Regions from separate parts of the Pseudomonas guariconensis genome, predicted to be linked through region 2. Evidence: predicted binding sites of a transcription regulator. Region 2 holds the regulator's gene; the other holds the start of a gene.
The links. The regulator sigma-54, encoded in region 2, starts transcription at its own class of promoters, with help from an activator protein. The targets are predictions, from matches to a motif close to ANTGGCATNNANNTTGCTNT.
Positions count from the first base shown of each region.

Region 1: the regulator sigma-54 is predicted to act here: its motif matches at 6,769-6,788, upstream of glnA (type I glutamate--ammonia ligase).

Region 1 covers NZ_CP162012.1:410,043-418,247, reverse strand. The annotation lists gene AB1N67_RS01905 (glycogen/starch/alpha-glucan phosphorylase) at 1-2,248, opposite strand, end outside; gene AB1N67_RS01900 (YkgJ family cysteine cluster protein) at 2,429-2,833, shown strand; gene typA (translational GTPase TypA) at 2,993-4,813, opposite strand; gene thiI (tRNA uracil 4-sulfurtransferase ThiI) at 4,941-6,395, opposite strand; gene glnA (type I glutamate--ammonia ligase) at 6,886-8,205, shown strand, end outside.
Region 2 covers NZ_CP162012.1:1,035,271-1,043,475, reverse strand. The annotation lists gene AB1N67_RS04720 (SIS domain-containing protein) at 1-945, shown strand, start outside; gene AB1N67_RS04715 (HAD family hydrolase) at 960-1,484, shown strand; gene lptC (LPS export ABC transporter periplasmic protein LptC) at 1,493-2,065, shown strand; gene lptA (lipopolysaccharide transport periplasmic protein LptA) at 2,052-2,576, shown strand; gene lptB (LPS export ABC transporter ATP-binding protein) at 2,577-3,302, shown strand; gene AB1N67_RS04695 (RNA polymerase factor sigma-54) at 3,461-4,954, shown strand; gene raiA (ribosome hibernation-promoting factor, HPF/YfiA family) at 5,032-5,340, shown strand; gene ptsN (PTS IIA-like nitrogen regulatory protein PtsN) at 5,353-5,817, shown strand; gene rapZ (RNase adapter RapZ) at 5,820-6,674, shown strand; gene AB1N67_RS04675 (HPr family phosphocarrier protein) at 6,695-6,967, shown strand; gene pmbA (metalloprotease PmbA) at 7,128-8,205, opposite strand, start outside.

The DNA.
Region 1 (8,205 bases), 630 kb from region 2:
CCACAAGCCCGGTGTATCGCGCCGGATCATCCGGCGAGAACACCCCGCTGCGGATCGCCTGCAGCACATCGGCCAGGCGACTGGACGCCGAGACCGCAGCGCCGGCGCCAAAGTCACCGGAGCGCCGCCGTTCCTCCACCTGCTGGGCGGTCAGGCCGAAGATGAACATGTTCTCGCCTCCCACTTGCTCGCACATCTCCACGTTGGCGCCGTCGAGGGTGCCGATGGTCAGCGCGCCATTGAGGGCGAACTTCATGTTGCTGGTGCCGGAAGCCTCATAGCCGGCTGTGGAGATCTGCTCGGAAAGATCGGCTGCCGGAATGATGCTCTCGGCCAGGCTCACGTTGTAGTTGGGCAGGAACACCACCTTGAGCAGGCCGCGCACGGTCGGGTCGTTGTTGACCACCCGGGCGATGTCGTTGGCCAGCTTGATGATCAGCTTGGCTTGGTGATAGCTGGCCGCAGCCTTGCCCGCAAAGATCTTCACCCGCGGCACCCAGTCGGTCCCGGGCTCGGCGCGCATGGCCTGGTACAGGGCCACGGTGTGCAGCAGGTTGAGCAATTGGCGCTTGTACTCGTGGATGCGCTTGACCTGCACGTCGAACAGCGCCTGCGGGTCGACCGTGACCCCGACCCGATCCTGGATGATGCTGGCCAGCGCCCGCTTGCTGTGCAGGCGCTGGGCGGCGAACTGTTTGCGGAAGGTCGCCTTCTCGGCAAACGGCACCAACGCCTTGAGCCTGCTTTCCGGGTCGTCCAGCACCTCCGGGCCCAGCGCGTCGACCAGCATCGCGGTGAGCTGCGGGTTGGCCTGGTACAGCCAGCGTCGGAAGGTGATGCCGTTGGTCTTGTTGTTGATCCGTTGCGGGTAGAGCTTGTGCAGCTCGGCGAACACCGTACTGCGCATCAGCCGGCTGTGCAGGGCCGACACGCCGTTGACGCTGTGTGAGCCGAGGAAGGCCAGGTTGCCCATGCGCACCCGACGGCCGTTGTCCTCTTCGATCAGCGACACCGCCCGCAGCACGTCGAAGTCATGCAGGCCTTTGGCCCGCAGCGCATCGATGTGGTAGGCGTTGATCAGATAGATGATCTGCATGTGCCGTGGCAGCATGCGCTCCATCAACGCCACCGGCCAGGTTTCCAGGGCTTCGGGCAGCAGGGTGTGGTTGGTGTAGGCCAGGGTGTTGACGGTCAGCTCCCAGGCGGTATCCCAGGGGATCTCGTGCTGATCCACCAACAGGCGCATCAACTCGGCCACAGCTATGGATGGGTGCGTGTCGTTGAGCTGAATGGCCGCCGCGTCCGGCAGGTTGAGCAGGTTGTCATGCATGTTCAAGTGGCGGCGCAACAGGTCCTGCAGGGAGGCCGACACGAAGAAGTACTCCTGGCGCAGGCGAAGTTCCTGGCCCGCCTCGGTGCTGTCGGCCGGGTACAGCACCCGCGAGATACTCTCGGCCCGTGCCACCTCGGCCACAGCGCCCAAATGGTCCCCGGCATTGAAGCGCTCCAAGTGCAGCTCTTCGAGTGCCCGGGCGCGCCACAAGCGCAGCGTGTTGACGCTCGCCCCGCGCCAGCCGACCACCGGCGTGTCGTAGGCCACCGCCCGCACCGTCTCGCCCGGCCACCAGACCTGACGCGGTTGGCCGTGGGTGTCCTGCACCGTCTCGACGCTGCCGCCGAAGCTGATCGGGTAGATCACCTCGGCCCGCTCGAACTCCCAAGGGTTGCCGAAATCCAGCCAGTTCTCGGTCTGCTCCTGCTGCCAGCCATCGACCATGGCCTGGCGGAACAGACCATGCTCGTAGCGGATACCGTAGCCATGGGCGGCAATCCCCAAGGTCGACATGCTCTCCATGAAGCAGGCCGCCAGCCGCCCCAGGCCGCCATTGCCCAGCGCGGCATCCGGCTCGAGCAGGCGGATGCGTTCGAGGTCCACATCCAGGCCTTCGAGGGCCTCGCGGGCGATGTCCAGCAGTCCGAGGTTGCTCAGGCTGTCGTAGAGCAGCCGGCCGATGAGAAATTCCAGCGAGAGGTAATAGACCCGCTTCTGGCTGCGTCGATACGCCTGGCGGGTGTGGTCCATCCAATGATCGACCATGTGGTCGCGGGCAGCCAGGGCAATGGCTTCGAACCAATCGTGATCGAAGGCATGCTCCGGATCCTTGCCGACCGCGTAGGTCAGCTTGGCCAGTACAGCGGCGCGGAACTCAGCCACTGCTGCATCACGCGCTTTGGGTTCCTGGGACATGCGGCATCCTCGGGCAAGTTTGACGAAAGCACAGGTTGTTCAGCCTAGACGCTTCGACACAGAGCGACAGCGTGGGTTCGCGGTTTTCACATCCACTCGGCGATTCGGGCGAAAGGTTGTTCACAATTTGAACAACTCCGGTATTATCGCGCGCCCCAACTGTGATACGCCCACACAACGATGAAACCGACCCTGATCGCCGCCGCCGAAGTCGACCGCCTGGAAACCTGGCAACGCTATGCCAGCCATATGTGCGGGGGCTGCCACTCGACCTGCTGCACCCTGCCGGTGGAGGTCAAGATCAAGGACCTGATCCGCATCGGCGTGGTGGACGAGTTCGAAAAGGACGAACCCCCGAAGAACATCGCCAAGCGCCTGCAAAAGGACGGCATCATCGAGCGCTTCAACCAGAAGTCGGGGATCTTCACCCTGACCCGGATGAGCAACGACGACTGCCTGTACCTAGATCGCAAGAGCCGGCTGTGCACCATCTACGACAAGCGCCCGGACACCTGCCGCAATCACCCGAAAATCGGGCCACGCCCCGGGTATTGCGCCTACAAGCCCAAGGCGACCACCCGCTGATCGCTTGCCTGTAACGACCTGTTCGCGCCCCCCACAGCGGTCACTGGGAACCCTGTGGGCGCGGTTTCCGACAGCCAGGGCGACACCAGAACATAAGACAAACAAAAACGCCCCCGGCCTTTCGACCGGGGGCGTTTTCGTTCAGCTCAGGCTAGTACATCAAGCCTTGGCTTTCTTGGCAGCGCGGGTACGCTCGCCTTCGTCGAGGATCTTCTTGCGCAGACGGATCGACTTCGGCGTGACTTCGCACAGCTCGTCGTCCTGGATGAATTCCAGGGCCTGTTCGAGGGTGTGGCGAACCGGCGGAACCAGAGCGATGACTTCGTCCTTGCCCGAAGCACGCATGTTGTCGAGCTTCTTGCCTTTGGTCGGGTTCACGCCCAGGTCGTTGTCACGGCTGTTCAGGCCGATGATCTGACCGTTGTAGATGTCCTGGCCGTGCTCGATGAACAGCTTGCCGCGAGCCTGCAGGGTTTCCAGCGAGTAAGTCAGGGCCTTGCCGGTCTCGATCGAAACCAGAACACCGTTCAGACGGCCCGACATGGTGCCTGGCTTCATGGTGTCGTAACGATCGAAGATCGAGGTCAGGATGCCTGCACCGTTGGTCAGGGTCAGGAACTGGTTACGGAAACCGATCAGGCCACGGGCCGGAACGTTGTACTCCAGACGCACACGGCCTTTGCCATCTGGCGCCATGTTGGTCAGGTCGCCCTTACGCAGACCCATTTCTTCCATGACCTTGCCCTGGGATTCTTCAGGGATGTCGATGGTGACGTTCTCGAACGGCTCCTGCTTGACGCCGTTGACTTCGCGGATGATCACTTCAGGACGGCCTACGGCCATTTCGAAGCCTTCGCGACGCATGGTTTCGATCAGAACCGACAGGTGCAGCTCACCACGACCGGAAACCTTGAACTTGTCGGCCGAGTCGCCTTCTTCAACGCGCAGGGCAACGTTGTACAGCAGCTCTTTGTCCAGACGCTCTTTGATGTTACGGCTGGTGACGAACTTGCCTTCCTTGCCGCAGAACGGCGAGTCGTTGACCTGGAAGGTCATCGAAACGGTCGGCTCGTCGACGGTCAGCGGCTTCATCGCTTCGACGTGGTTCATGTCGCACAGGGTGTCGGAGATGAACAGCTCGTCGAAACCGCTGATGCAGACGATGTCGCCGGCGGTGGCTTCTTCGACGTCAACGCGGTGCAGACCGTGGTGACCCATCAGCTTGAGGATACGACCGTTGCGCTTCTTGCCTTCGGTGTCGATGGCGACGACCGGGGTGTTCGGCTTGATGCGGCCACGGGCGATACGACCAACGCCGATAACGCCCAGGAAGCTGTTGTAGTCCAGTGCGGAGATCTGCATCTGGAACGGGCCGTCGACGTCGACGGTCGGTGCCGGCACGTGGTCGACGATGGCCTGGTACAGCGGGGTCATGTCTTCGGCCATGTTGGTGTGGTCCAGGCCGGCAATGCCGTTCAGGGCCGAGGCGTAGACCACCTGGAAGTCCAGCTGGTCGTCGGTGGCACCAAGGTTGTCGAACAGATCGAAGATCTGGTCCAGAACCCAGTCAGGACGCGCGCCCGGACGGTCGACTTTGTTGATCACGACGATCGGCTTCAGGCCGGCTTCGAACGCTTTCTTGGTCACGAAGCGGGTTTGCGGCATCGGGCCGTCCTGGGCGTCGACCAGCAGCAGCACGGAGTCGACCATCGACATCACGCGCTCGACCTCGCCACCGAAGTCGGCGTGGCCGGGGGTGTCGACGATGTTGATGCGGTAGTCGTTCCAGCGGATGGCGGTGTTCTTCGCCAGGATGGTAATGCCGCGCTCTTTTTCCTGGTCGTTGGAGTCCATCACGCGCTCGTCGTTGAGCTCGTTACGCTCCAGGGTGCCCGACTGGCGCAGGAGTTTGTCGACCAGGGTGGTTTTACCATGGTCAACGTGGGCGATGATGGCGATGTTACGCAGATTTTCGATCACAACTGTATCTCGATCAGAGGATTCGGTTGCCGCCAGTTTAGGCGGCGATTATGTACGGTTTGAGGCTCAGCGGGCCCGATGGTCGGGAGGGCGATGGCGGATGCTGCCGCCATACAGCCCTGGCGTCTTATGCCGGACGATAAACACGCACATTGGCATGTCCCTCACTGAGCAGGTGGTGTGCGTGCAGACGGCTCATCACACCCTTGTCGCAATACAGCAGGTACTGGCGGTTGGCATCCAGATGCTTGAACTTGCTGTTGATCGCGTAGAACGGCATGGCCTGGACTTCGACGCCGTCGATCACCAGGGGTTCGTCTTCCTGGGCATCGGGATGACGAATGTCGAGAACGATCTGGCCTGGCAAGGCCTCGGCCACTTCCTCGATCTCGATGTCCTTGCCCAGCTCGTCGATGACGTGGTCGATCGAGATGAACTTGGCGCGCTCCAGGGCTCGCTCGAGCACCGCCATGTCGAATTGCTTCTCTTCGTGCTCCATGCGGTGGCGCTTGGCATGGGTGGTCGGGTTCACCGAAATCACGCCGCAGTATTCAGGCATGTGCTTGGCGAACTCGGCAGTGCCGATCTGATAAGCGGTGTCGATGATGTCCTGCTTGTGGCTCGCGAGCAGCGGGCGCAGCACCAGCTTGTCGGTAGCCGAGTCGATGATCGACAGGTTCGGCAAGGTCTGGCTGGAAACCTGGGAGATCGCCTCGCCGGTGACCAGCGCCTCGATTTCCAGGCGGTCGGCCATGCGTGCGGCGGCGCGCAGCATCATGCGCTTGAGGGTCACGCCCATGTAGCTGTTGTCGACCTTGTTCAGGATCTCGCCGACCACTTCTTCGAACGGCACGCTGATGAACAGTACGCGCTGGCTGCTGCCAAACTTCTTCCACAGGTAATGGGCGACTTCCATCACGCCGAGCTCGTGGGCGCGGCCGCCAAGGTTGAAGAAGCAGAAGTGGGTCATCAGGCCACGGCGCATCATCTGGTAGGCCGCGACGGTGGAGTCGAAGCCACCGGACATCAGCACCAGGGTCTGCTCCAAGGCGCCCAGCGGATAGCCGCCGATGCCCTGATGCTGGTTATGGATCACGTACAGGCGCTGATCGCGGATCTCGATGCGCACCAGGACTTCCGGGGTCTTGAGGTCGATGCCGGTGGCGCCGCACTGCTGGCGCAGTTGGCTGCCGACATAACGGTCGACATCCATGGAGGTGAAGTCGTGGTGACCACCGCGCTTGCAGCGTACGGCGAAGCGCTTGCCGGCCAGCAGGTGGCCGAAGTGGTGCTTGCACTTGGCGACGATGTCGTCGAAGTCGCCCAGCGGATACTCCTCCACCTGCAGGAAGTGGGTGATGCCCGGCGTGCAGGTCAGGCGTTCGATCATCTCGCGCTGGATCTTCTCGTCCTCGACGCGGGTGACCACCTCGAGATTGTCCCAGACGCCATCGACCGCGAGCTCAGGATCCAGATCCTTGAGCACGACGCGGATGTTCTTGCCGAGCTGGCGGATGAAACGCTTGCGCACCGGCCGGCTTTTGATGGTGATCTCTGGGAAGACTTTGACGATAAGTTTCATTGGTTTAACAGCGCGCACCGGGCCTGCCGAAAATGAGGGGCGCGAATTATAGCGGAAATTGCTCAAGCTTTGAGCAACTTTTGATCAGAAGCTTCCAGATATTGCCGAAGGCGCATTTTGCGCTGCCTGTGCTGCCCCTTTTGGGGTAATGCCCCTGCCGCCAGGGTCAGCATGAATTGCAGCCGGTGTGCGCCCCTTGCAGGAGCGCTTTTAGTCGCGAACGGACCTCAAGGGAAACACGCCACCCAAAAGAATGCACACATTTGGTGCGCGCACTTAAAAACACGCCTCGCAAGAGTGCATTTCTCGCCGCACCGGGGGCCCCAATTGCCTGTAACCGCCCCCTTTTGTCCCGCCTTCGCCATTTTCGGGCACTGGCATGCAATTTGCTCCCTTGTGAGGCAGGCAAGCTTGGCCGACTATCCGCGCCCGGCGACACCCTTTTTCCAGGGCAGCGGCCCACCGCGCCCTAGACCATCCGGAGGACACTATGTCGAAGTCGGTTCAACTCATCAAAGATCATGACGTCAAGTGGATTGATCTGCGTTTCACGGACACCAAAGGCACTCAGCACCACGTGACCATGCCGGCGCGCGATGCGCTGGAAGACGACTTCTTCGAAGTCGGCAAGATGTTCGACGGTTCCTCCATCGCTGGCTGGAAAGGCATCGAAGCCTCCGACATGATCCTGATGCCGGTCGATGAAACCGCCGTACTGGACCCGTTCACCGAAGAGCCGACCCTGATCCTGACCTGCGACATCGTCGATCCTTCGAGCATGCAGGGCTACGACCGCGACCCACGTGCGATCGCCAAGCGCGCCGAAGAGTACCTCAAGAGCACCGGCATCGGTGACACCGTCTTCGCCGGTCCGGAGCCTGAGTTCTTCATCTTCGACGAAGTGAAGTTCAAATCGGACATCTCCGGCTCGATGTTCAAGATCTTCTCCGAGCAAGGCTCGTGGATGACCGACGCCGACGTGGAAGGCGGCAACAAAGGCCACCGTCCAGGCGTCAAAGGCGGCTACTTCCCGGTCCCACCGTTCGACCACGACCACGAAATCCGTACTGCCATGTGCAACGCACTGGAAGAAATGGGTCAGACCGTCGAAGTTCACCACCACGAAGTGGCGACTGCCGGCCAGAACGAAATCGGCGTCAAGTTCAACACCCTGGTTAAGAAGGCTGACGAAGTACAGGCCCTGAAGTACGTCGTGCACAACGTTGCCGATGCCTACGGCCGCACCGCCACCTTCATGCCGAAACCACTGTACGGCGACAACGGCTCGGGCATGCACGTGCACATGTCGATCTGGAAAGACGGCAAGAACACCTTCGCCGGCGAAGGCTATGCCGGCCTGTCCGACACCGCCCTGTACTTCATCGGCGGCATCATCAAGCACGGTAAGGCCCTGAACGGCTTCACCAACCCATCGACCAACTCCTACAAGCGTCTGGTCCCAGGTTTCGAAGCCCCGGTCATGCTGGCCTACTCGGCTCGCAACCGTTCCGCCTCGATCCGTATTCCTTACGTCGGCAGCCCTAAAGCCCGCCGTATCGAAGCGCGCTTCCCGGACCCATCGGCCAACCCGTACCTGGCCTTCGCAGCCCTGCTGATGGCCGGCCTGGACGGCATCCAGAACAAGATCCACCCAGGCGATGCTGCCGACAAGAACCTGTACGACCTGCCGCCTGAAGAGGCCAAGGACATCCCGCAGGTTTGCGGCAGCCTGAAAGAAGCCCTGGAAGAGCTGGACAAAGGTCGTGCGTTCCTGACCAAGGGCGGCGTGTTCTCCGACGACTTCATCGAT
Region 2 (8,205 bases):
CAGCGCACCCTGCGCCTGGAACTCGAAGCCGTAGAGGGCCTGCTGCCCCGCATCGACGGCAATTTCGTCAAAGCTTGTGAGCTGATTCTGAACAGCAAAGGCAGAGTCGTCGTGCTCGGCATGGGCAAGTCGGGCCATATCGGCAACAAGATCGCCGCGACCCTCGCCAGCACCGGCACCCCAGCGTTTTTCGTGCACCCGGCCGAGGCCAGCCACGGCGACATGGGCATGATCACCCGCGACGATGTCATCCTGGCACTGTCCAACTCAGGCAGCACCGCCGAGATCGTTACCCTGCTGCCATTGATCAAGCGCCTGGGCATCCAGATGATCAGCCTCACTGGCAACCCGGACTCTCCCCTGGCCCAGGCCGCCGAGGTCAACCTTGATGCCAGCGTCGCCCAGGAGGCCTGCCCGCTCAATCTTGCGCCCACCTCCTCCACCACTGCCGCGCTGGTGCTGGGTGACGCCCTGGCCATCGCCCTGCTCGAGGCACGCGGGTTCACGGCCGAAGACTTCGCTTTCTCCCATCCGGGAGGCGCGCTGGGTCGCCGCCTGCTGCTGAAGGTGGAAAACGTCATGCACACCGGCGAAGCACTGCCGATCGTGCCGCGTGGCACCCTGCTCAAGGACGCCCTGGTAGAGATGTCGCGCAAGAGTTTGGTAGGCATGACCGTGGTCCTGGAGGCCGACGGCCGTCTGGCCGGGGTGTTCACCGACGGCGACCTGCGCCGCGCCCTGGAGCGCAACATCGATGTGCACAAGACCATCATCGACCAGGTGATGACCGTCCACGGCAAAACCGCACGCGCCGAGATGCTCGCCGCCGAGGCCTTGCGCATCATGGAAGACAACAAGATCAACGCGCTGGTGGTGGTCGACCAGAACGACCGCCCCACCGGCGCCTTGAACATGCATGACCTGCTGCGCGCAGGCGTGATGTGATGGAGTGCAATGCAATGAACCCGGATCTTCTGCAACGCGGCAAGGCCATCAAGCTGGCCGTGTTCGATGTCGATGGCGTGCTGACCGACGGACGTCTGTATTTCCTTGAAGACGGCAGCGAGTTCAAGACCTTCAACACCCTGGATGGCCACGGCATCAAGATGCTCATGGCTTCGGGCGTGACCACAGCGATCATCAGCGGGCGCAAGACCCCGGTGGTCGAGCGCCGAGCAAAAAACCTCGGCATCCCGCACCTGTTCCAGGGCCGCGAGGACAAACTGGTAGTGCTCGACAGCCTGCTCGCCGAACTGGGCCTAAGCTATGAACAGGTCGCCTACTTGGGCGATGACCTGCCAGACCTGCCGGTGATCCGCCGCGTAGGCCTTGGCATGGCGGTGGCAAGCGCCGCCCCGTTCGTTCGCCAGCACGCCCATGGCGTGACCCAGGCCCGCGGCGGCGAAGGTGCCGCACGCGAGTTCTGTGAACTGATCATGCAGGCCCAGGGCACCCTGGACGCTGCCAACGCCAACTACCTCTAAGGCCAGACATGTTCAGCAAGAAAGCCAGGAATATCGTGCTGCTCGGTGCGATCGCCGCACTGCTGGTGGCCGTCGGCTACTGGAACATCAGCCCCGAGAGTTTCCTCGAAAAGCCGGTGGCCCAGGTCGATGAGAATGCCATCGACTACTATGCGATCAATGCCCACAGCGTGCAGTACCTGCCTGATGGCAAGGTGCAATACGAAATGACCGCCGACAAGGTGGAGCACCTCAAGTCCAGCGAGATCACCCTGGTGACCACGCCGGACCTGCACATGTACCGGGGCACCCAGTATCCCTGGCACGTGCAGAGCGTGCGCGCCGAGGTCAACCCGGATGGCAGCGAGGTCGAGCTGATCGACAAGGTCCGGGTTGCCCGCACCGATGAAAAGCAGCGCGAAACGATCATCACCACCACCCGCATGACCGTCTTCCCGCAGAAGCAATATGCGCAGACCGAGCAAGCCGTTAGAATCGACGGCGCCGGTGGGACGACTACGGGCAAAGGAATGAAAGCGTATTTGAAAGACGGCAGGATGGACCTGCTGTCCAACGTAAGAGGACAGTATGAGGCTCGTTAACACCCTCCCCTTTTTGCTCAGCCTGAGCGCGGCACTGGGAAGCGCGAGCGCCTTGGCCCTGCCGAACGATCGTGACCAGCCTATCCGCATCCAGGCTGACAACGCTCACCTGGACGACAAGCAAGGCGTCGCCACCTACACCGGCGACGTGATCATCACCCAGGGTTCGATGATGATCAAAGGCAACACCGTGACCATCACCCGTGCCGCCTCCGGCGATATCGACGTGGTCACCTCGGTGGGCAACCTAGCCTACTTCGAGCAACAGCAGAGCGCCGCCAAACCCGACAAGATGAAAGGCTGGGGCGTGACCATCCAGTACCAGGCGCAAAAGGACATGGTGATCCTCACCGACCGCGCCAAGGTCGAGAACGAAGGCAACACCACTGAAGGCGAGAAGATCGTCTACAACACCAAGACCCAGGTGGCTACCGCCGGTCGTGGTGGCAATGTGACTTCACCACGTCAGCGTATCGACATGGTGATCCAGCCGAAGAAGAAGGCCGAGTAAATGGCAACCCTCAAAGCCCAGCACTTGGCCAAGAGCTACAAGAGCCGCCAGGTTGTCCGCGACGTCAGCCTGTCGATCGACAGCGGTCAGATCGTCGGCCTGCTCGGCCCCAACGGCGCCGGCAAGACCACCTGCTTCTACATGATCGTTGGCCTGGTCCGCGCCGACCAGGGACGCGTACTGATCGACAACCTGGACGTCAGCCACCAGCCCATGCACGGTCGCGCCCGCGCCGGCATCGGCTATCTGCCCCAGGAAGCCTCGATCTTCCGCAAGCTGTCGGTGGCCGACAACATCATGGCCATCCTCGAGACCCGCAAGGAGCTCGACCGTGACGGCCGCAGAAAGGAGCTGGAAAGCCTTCTGCAGGAATTCCACATCAGCCACATCCGCGACAACCTTGGCATGAGCCTCTCCGGTGGCGAACGCCGCCGGGTCGAGATCGCCCGCGCCCTGGCCACCGCACCGAAGTTCATCCTGCTGGACGAACCTTTCGCGGGTGTAGACCCGATCTCCGTTGGCGATATCAAACAGATCATCCACCACCTCAAGGCCAAGGGCATCGGGGTGCTGATCACCGACCACAACGTCCGTGAAACCCTTGATATCTGTGAAACCGCCTACATCGTCAATGATGGTCAGCTGATCGCCGAGGGCGACGCCGAGACCATCCTGGCCAACGATTTGGTCAAGGAGGTTTACCTGGGCCACGAGTTCCGACTTTAAAGGCCCGGAGTCTGCTTGGAGCACTGAAGGAAGTGACACAGTGCTCTAGGCAAACGCTACAATTTCAGGCATATAACTTGCTTAAAATTGGCGCCTCGGCGCCCTACGTGTAGTGGATGGCGCATGCGCGCCGGCGAACAAGGTATTAAGCCCCAGCCATGAAACCATCGCTCGTCCTAAAAATGGGCCAGCAACTGACGATGACCCCGCAGTTGCAACAGGCCATCCGTCTGCTCCAGCTATCCACCCTGGACCTGCAACAAGAAATCCAGGAAGCGCTGGAGTCCAATCCGATGCTCGAACGTCAGGAAGACGGCGACGACTTCGACAACAGCGACCCGATGGCCGACAACGCCGAAAGCAAGCCGGCTGCCGAAGCCCAAGAGAGCAGCTTCCAGGAAAGCACCAGCAGTGCCGAGAACCTGGAGGAAGGCGAATGGAACGAGCGCATCCCCAACGAATTACCCGTGGACACTGCCTGGGAAGACATCTACCAGACCAGTGCCAGCAACCTGCCCGCCAGCGATGACGACGAGTGGGACTTCACCACCCGCACTTCCGTCGGCGAAAGCCTGCAGAGCCATCTTCTGTGGCAACTCAACCTGGCGCCGATGTCCGACACCGACCGGCTGATCGCCGTGACCCTGATCGACAGCATCAACGAACAGGGTTACCTGGAGGACAGCCTCGAAGAAATCTGCGCAGGCTTCGACCCCGAACTGGATATCGAGCTCGACGAAGTCGAAGCGGTACTGCACCGCATCCAGCAATTCGAACCCGCAGGCATTGGCGCCCGCAGCCTTGGCGAGTGCCTGCTGCTGCAGCTACGTCAGCTTCCGGCGAACACCCCCTGGATGGCTGAGGCGCAGCGCCTGGTCACTGATTTCATCGACTTGCTCGGCAGCCGCGACTACAGCCAGCTGATGCGTCGCATGAAGATCAAGGAGGACGAGCTGCGCCAGGTCATCGAACTGGTGCAGAGCCTGAACCCGCGCCCTGGTTCGCAGATCGAGTCCAGCGAGCCCGAGTACGTGGTTCCCGACGTCATCGTGCGCAAGGACAGCGACCGCTGGCTGGTCGAACTGAACCAGGAAGCGATACCACGCCTGCGGGTCAACCCGCAGTATGCCGGCTTCGTCCGCCGCGCCGATACCAGCGCCGACAACACCTTCATGCGCAACCAGTTGCAAGAAGCGCGCTGGTTCATCAAGAGCCTGCAAAGTCGCAACGAGACGCTGATGAAGGTCGCCACCCAGATCGTCGAGCACCAGCGAGGCTTCCTGGACCATGGTGACGAGGCGATGAAGCCGCTGGTACTGCACGATATCGCCGAAGCGGTAGGCATGCACGAATCGACCATTTCCCGGGTCACCACGCAGAAATACATGCATACCCCGCGCGGTATCTACGAACTGAAATACTTTTTCTCGAGCCATGTAAGCACCTCCGAAGGCGGTGAATGCTCGTCTACGGCGATCCGCGCGATCATCAAGAAACTGGTTGCGGCGGAAAATCAGAAAAAGCCATTGAGTGACAGCAAGATCGCTGGTTTACTGGAGGCACAAGGCATCCAGGTAGCCCGTCGCACCGTCGCCAAGTACCGCGAGTCCCTCGGCATCGCACCGTCGAGTGAGCGCAAGCGACTGATGTAGCCCCTGGAAGAGCCATAGCGTTTCAGTGGCAGGTGCAATACCTGCCCTTTATGCACGGGCAACAAAGGAGAAGCTGTATGCAAGTCAACATCAGTGGACAGCATGTAGAAGTCACTCAACCACTGCGCGAGTATGTCCTTGAAAAGCTCGCCCGCGTGGAGGGGCATTTCGACAAGATCACCAACGTGACGGTGATCATGAAGGTCGAAAAACTGCAGCAGAAGGTGGAGGCCACACTCCAGATTCCCGGCGGTGAAGTGGTCGCCAATGCCGAACACCAAGACATGTATGCAGCGATCGACGCCCTGGCTGACAAGCTCGACCGCCAACTGAAAAAACATAAGGAAAAACAGCAAAGCCTGCTGCAAGGTGCAGCCGCCCGCTGATCCCTCTCATCCATGATCCGACTTGAAACCATCCTGACCCCCGGCCGTTCCCTCGTGAACGTGCCGGGCGGCAGTAAAAAGCGCGTGCTCCAGGAAATCGCCACCCTGATCGCCAGGGAAGTGCCCGAACTGGAGATGGAAGACGTATTCGAAAAACTGGTTGGCCGTGAAAAGCTCGGATCCACCGGTTTCGGCAACGGCATCGCCATCCCCCATTGTCGCCTCGAAGGCTGCACCGCTCCGGTCAGCGCCCTGCTGCACCTGGATGCCCCCATCGACTATGACGCCATCGATGGCGCGCCGGTGGATCTGCTGTTCGTCCTGCTTGTGCCAGAAGCCGCCACCGACGCCCACCTTGAACTGCTGCGCCAGATTGCCAGCATGCTCGATCGCAAGGAGGTCCGCGATCGCCTGCGTGCCGCCAACAGCAGCGAGGCCCTGTACCAGGTAGTCCTGGACGCACAGAACGAGCACTGAACATGCGCCTGATCATCGTCAGCGGCCGGTCTGGCTCCGGCAAAAGCACCGCCCTCGACGTGCTGGAAGACAACGGTTATTACTGCATCGACAACCTACCCGCCGGGCTATTGCCGCAGTTGGCAGAAAACGCGTTGATCAATACCGAACTGCTGCAACCCAAGGTGGCTGTCTCCATCGACGCGCGCAACCTGCCCAGTCACCTGACGCGCTTCCCCGAACTGCTTGAGGGCGCGCGAGCCCAGCATATCCAGTGCGACGTGCTGTATCTGGATGCCGACGAGGAGACCCTGCTCAAGCGCTTCTCCGAAACGCGTCGTCGACACCCGCTGACCAACGCCAATCGCTCCCTCGCCGAAGCGATCCGTGTCGAAAGCGAACTGCTGGGCCCGATCGCCGATCTGGCCGATCTCAAGATCGACACCACCAACCTCAACCTTTACCAGTTGCGCGACTCGATCAAGCTGCGTCTGCTCAATCAGCCCGAGCCAGGCACAGCGTTTCTGGTGGAGTCCTTTGGCTTCAAGCGCGGCATGCCCGTGGATGCCGATCTGGTGTTCGATGTCCGTTGCCTGCCTAATCCGTATTGGAAGCCCGAGCTACGCGAACACTCCGGGCTGGACCAGCCGGTAATCGACTACCTGGCCGCCCAACCGGATGTCGAAGAGATGTTCCAGGACATCTCCAGTTATCTGCTCAAATGGCTGCCTCGATTCGCCGCCAGCAATCGCGCCTATGTCACCATCGCGATTGGCTGCACAGGCGGTCACCACCGTTCTGTCTACCTGACCGAGCGCCTGGGCCAACTTTTGCAACCCACCCTGAAAAACGTCCAGGTCCGCCATCGCGACCTCTAGCCCACAGGATCCGCACCCCAATGCCCGCCCGCGAAATCACCATCATCAACAAGCTGGGGCTCCACGCCCGGGCGGCAGCCAAGTTCGTTGGCGTAGCCGGGCGCTTCCCCTGCCAGGTCAGGGTGGGGCGTGCGCCGGACAAAATGGTGGATGGCAAGAGCATCATGGCAGTGATGATGCTCGCCGCGGGCAAGGGCACCCAGGTGCACCTGATGACCGAGGGAGAACAGGACAATGAGGCCATGGACGCCTTGGTCGAGTTGATCAACAACTATTTCGACGAAGGCGAGTAATCCGCCGCGAAGGGCTCGAATCGAGCCGACCTGGCTGACCTTGCCGCGTAGCCGTACCGGCTCAGATCCAATTCTGGGATGGCAACATCCCCCACACAGAACAAAAGCAAAGGGCCGCTATGCGGCCCTGAGTTTCAATCGTCCCGCCTGCTGGCAGGTATCAGCTCCCCGCCACCGTCATCCGCTCGATCAGCACCGAGCCGCTATGAATATTGCTCCGGGTTTCGATATCACTGCCGATCGCTACGATCTGCTGGAACATGTCCTTCATGTTGCCGGCGATCGTCACCTCCTGGACGGGGAACTGGATCTCGCCATTCTCTACCCAGAAGCCCGCCGCGCCGCGGGAGTAATCCCCCGTCACCATGTTGAGGCCGTGCCCCATCAGTTCGGTCACCAGCAAGCCACGCCCCATGCGGCGGATCAGTGCGGCCTGGTCCTCCACCCCATGGGTGACGAACAGGTTATGCACACCACCAGCGTTGGCAGTACTTGGCAGTCCCAGCTTGCGTCCGGAATAGGTGCCCAGCAGGTAGGAGACCAGCTCGCCTTTTTCCACGAATGGCTTTGCATAGGTCGCCAGGCCATCGCCGTCGAAAGCTGCGCTTCCCAGGGCTCGCGGCAAGTGGGGACGTTCATCGAGCGTCAGCCAGGTAGGGAACAGACGCTGGCCGATAGCGCCATCAAGGAAGGAGGATTTACGGTACAGATTGCCGCCGGAGATGGCCGACAGGAAGCTGCCGAACAACCCGCCGGCCAGTTCCGCGGAAAACAGCACGGGCACCTCGCAGGTCGGCACCGGACGAGCACCCAGGCGGCTGGCGGCACGCTGTGCGGCGCGCTGCCCGATGCTACGCGGGTCGGCCAGCAATTGGCCCTGGCGATTGACGTCGTACCAGTAGTCACGCTGCATCTGTCCTTCGCCTTCGGCGATCATCACGCAGCTCAGGCTATGGCGCGTGGAGGCATAACCGCCGATGAAACCGTGGCTGTTGCCATAGACTCGGCAGCCTTGGTGGGTGTTCAGGGTCGTGCCATCGGCATTGAGGATGCGCGGGTCGGCATCGAAGGCTGCGGCCTCACAGGCCAATGCCATCTCGACGGCCTTTTCCGGCTCCAGGGCCCAATCATGGTAAAGGTCGAGATCAGGGATCTCGCGGGCCATCAGCGCCGCATCGGCCAGGCCTGCGCATTCATCCTCGGAGGTGTGCTGGGCAATGGCCAGCGCAGCCGCCACA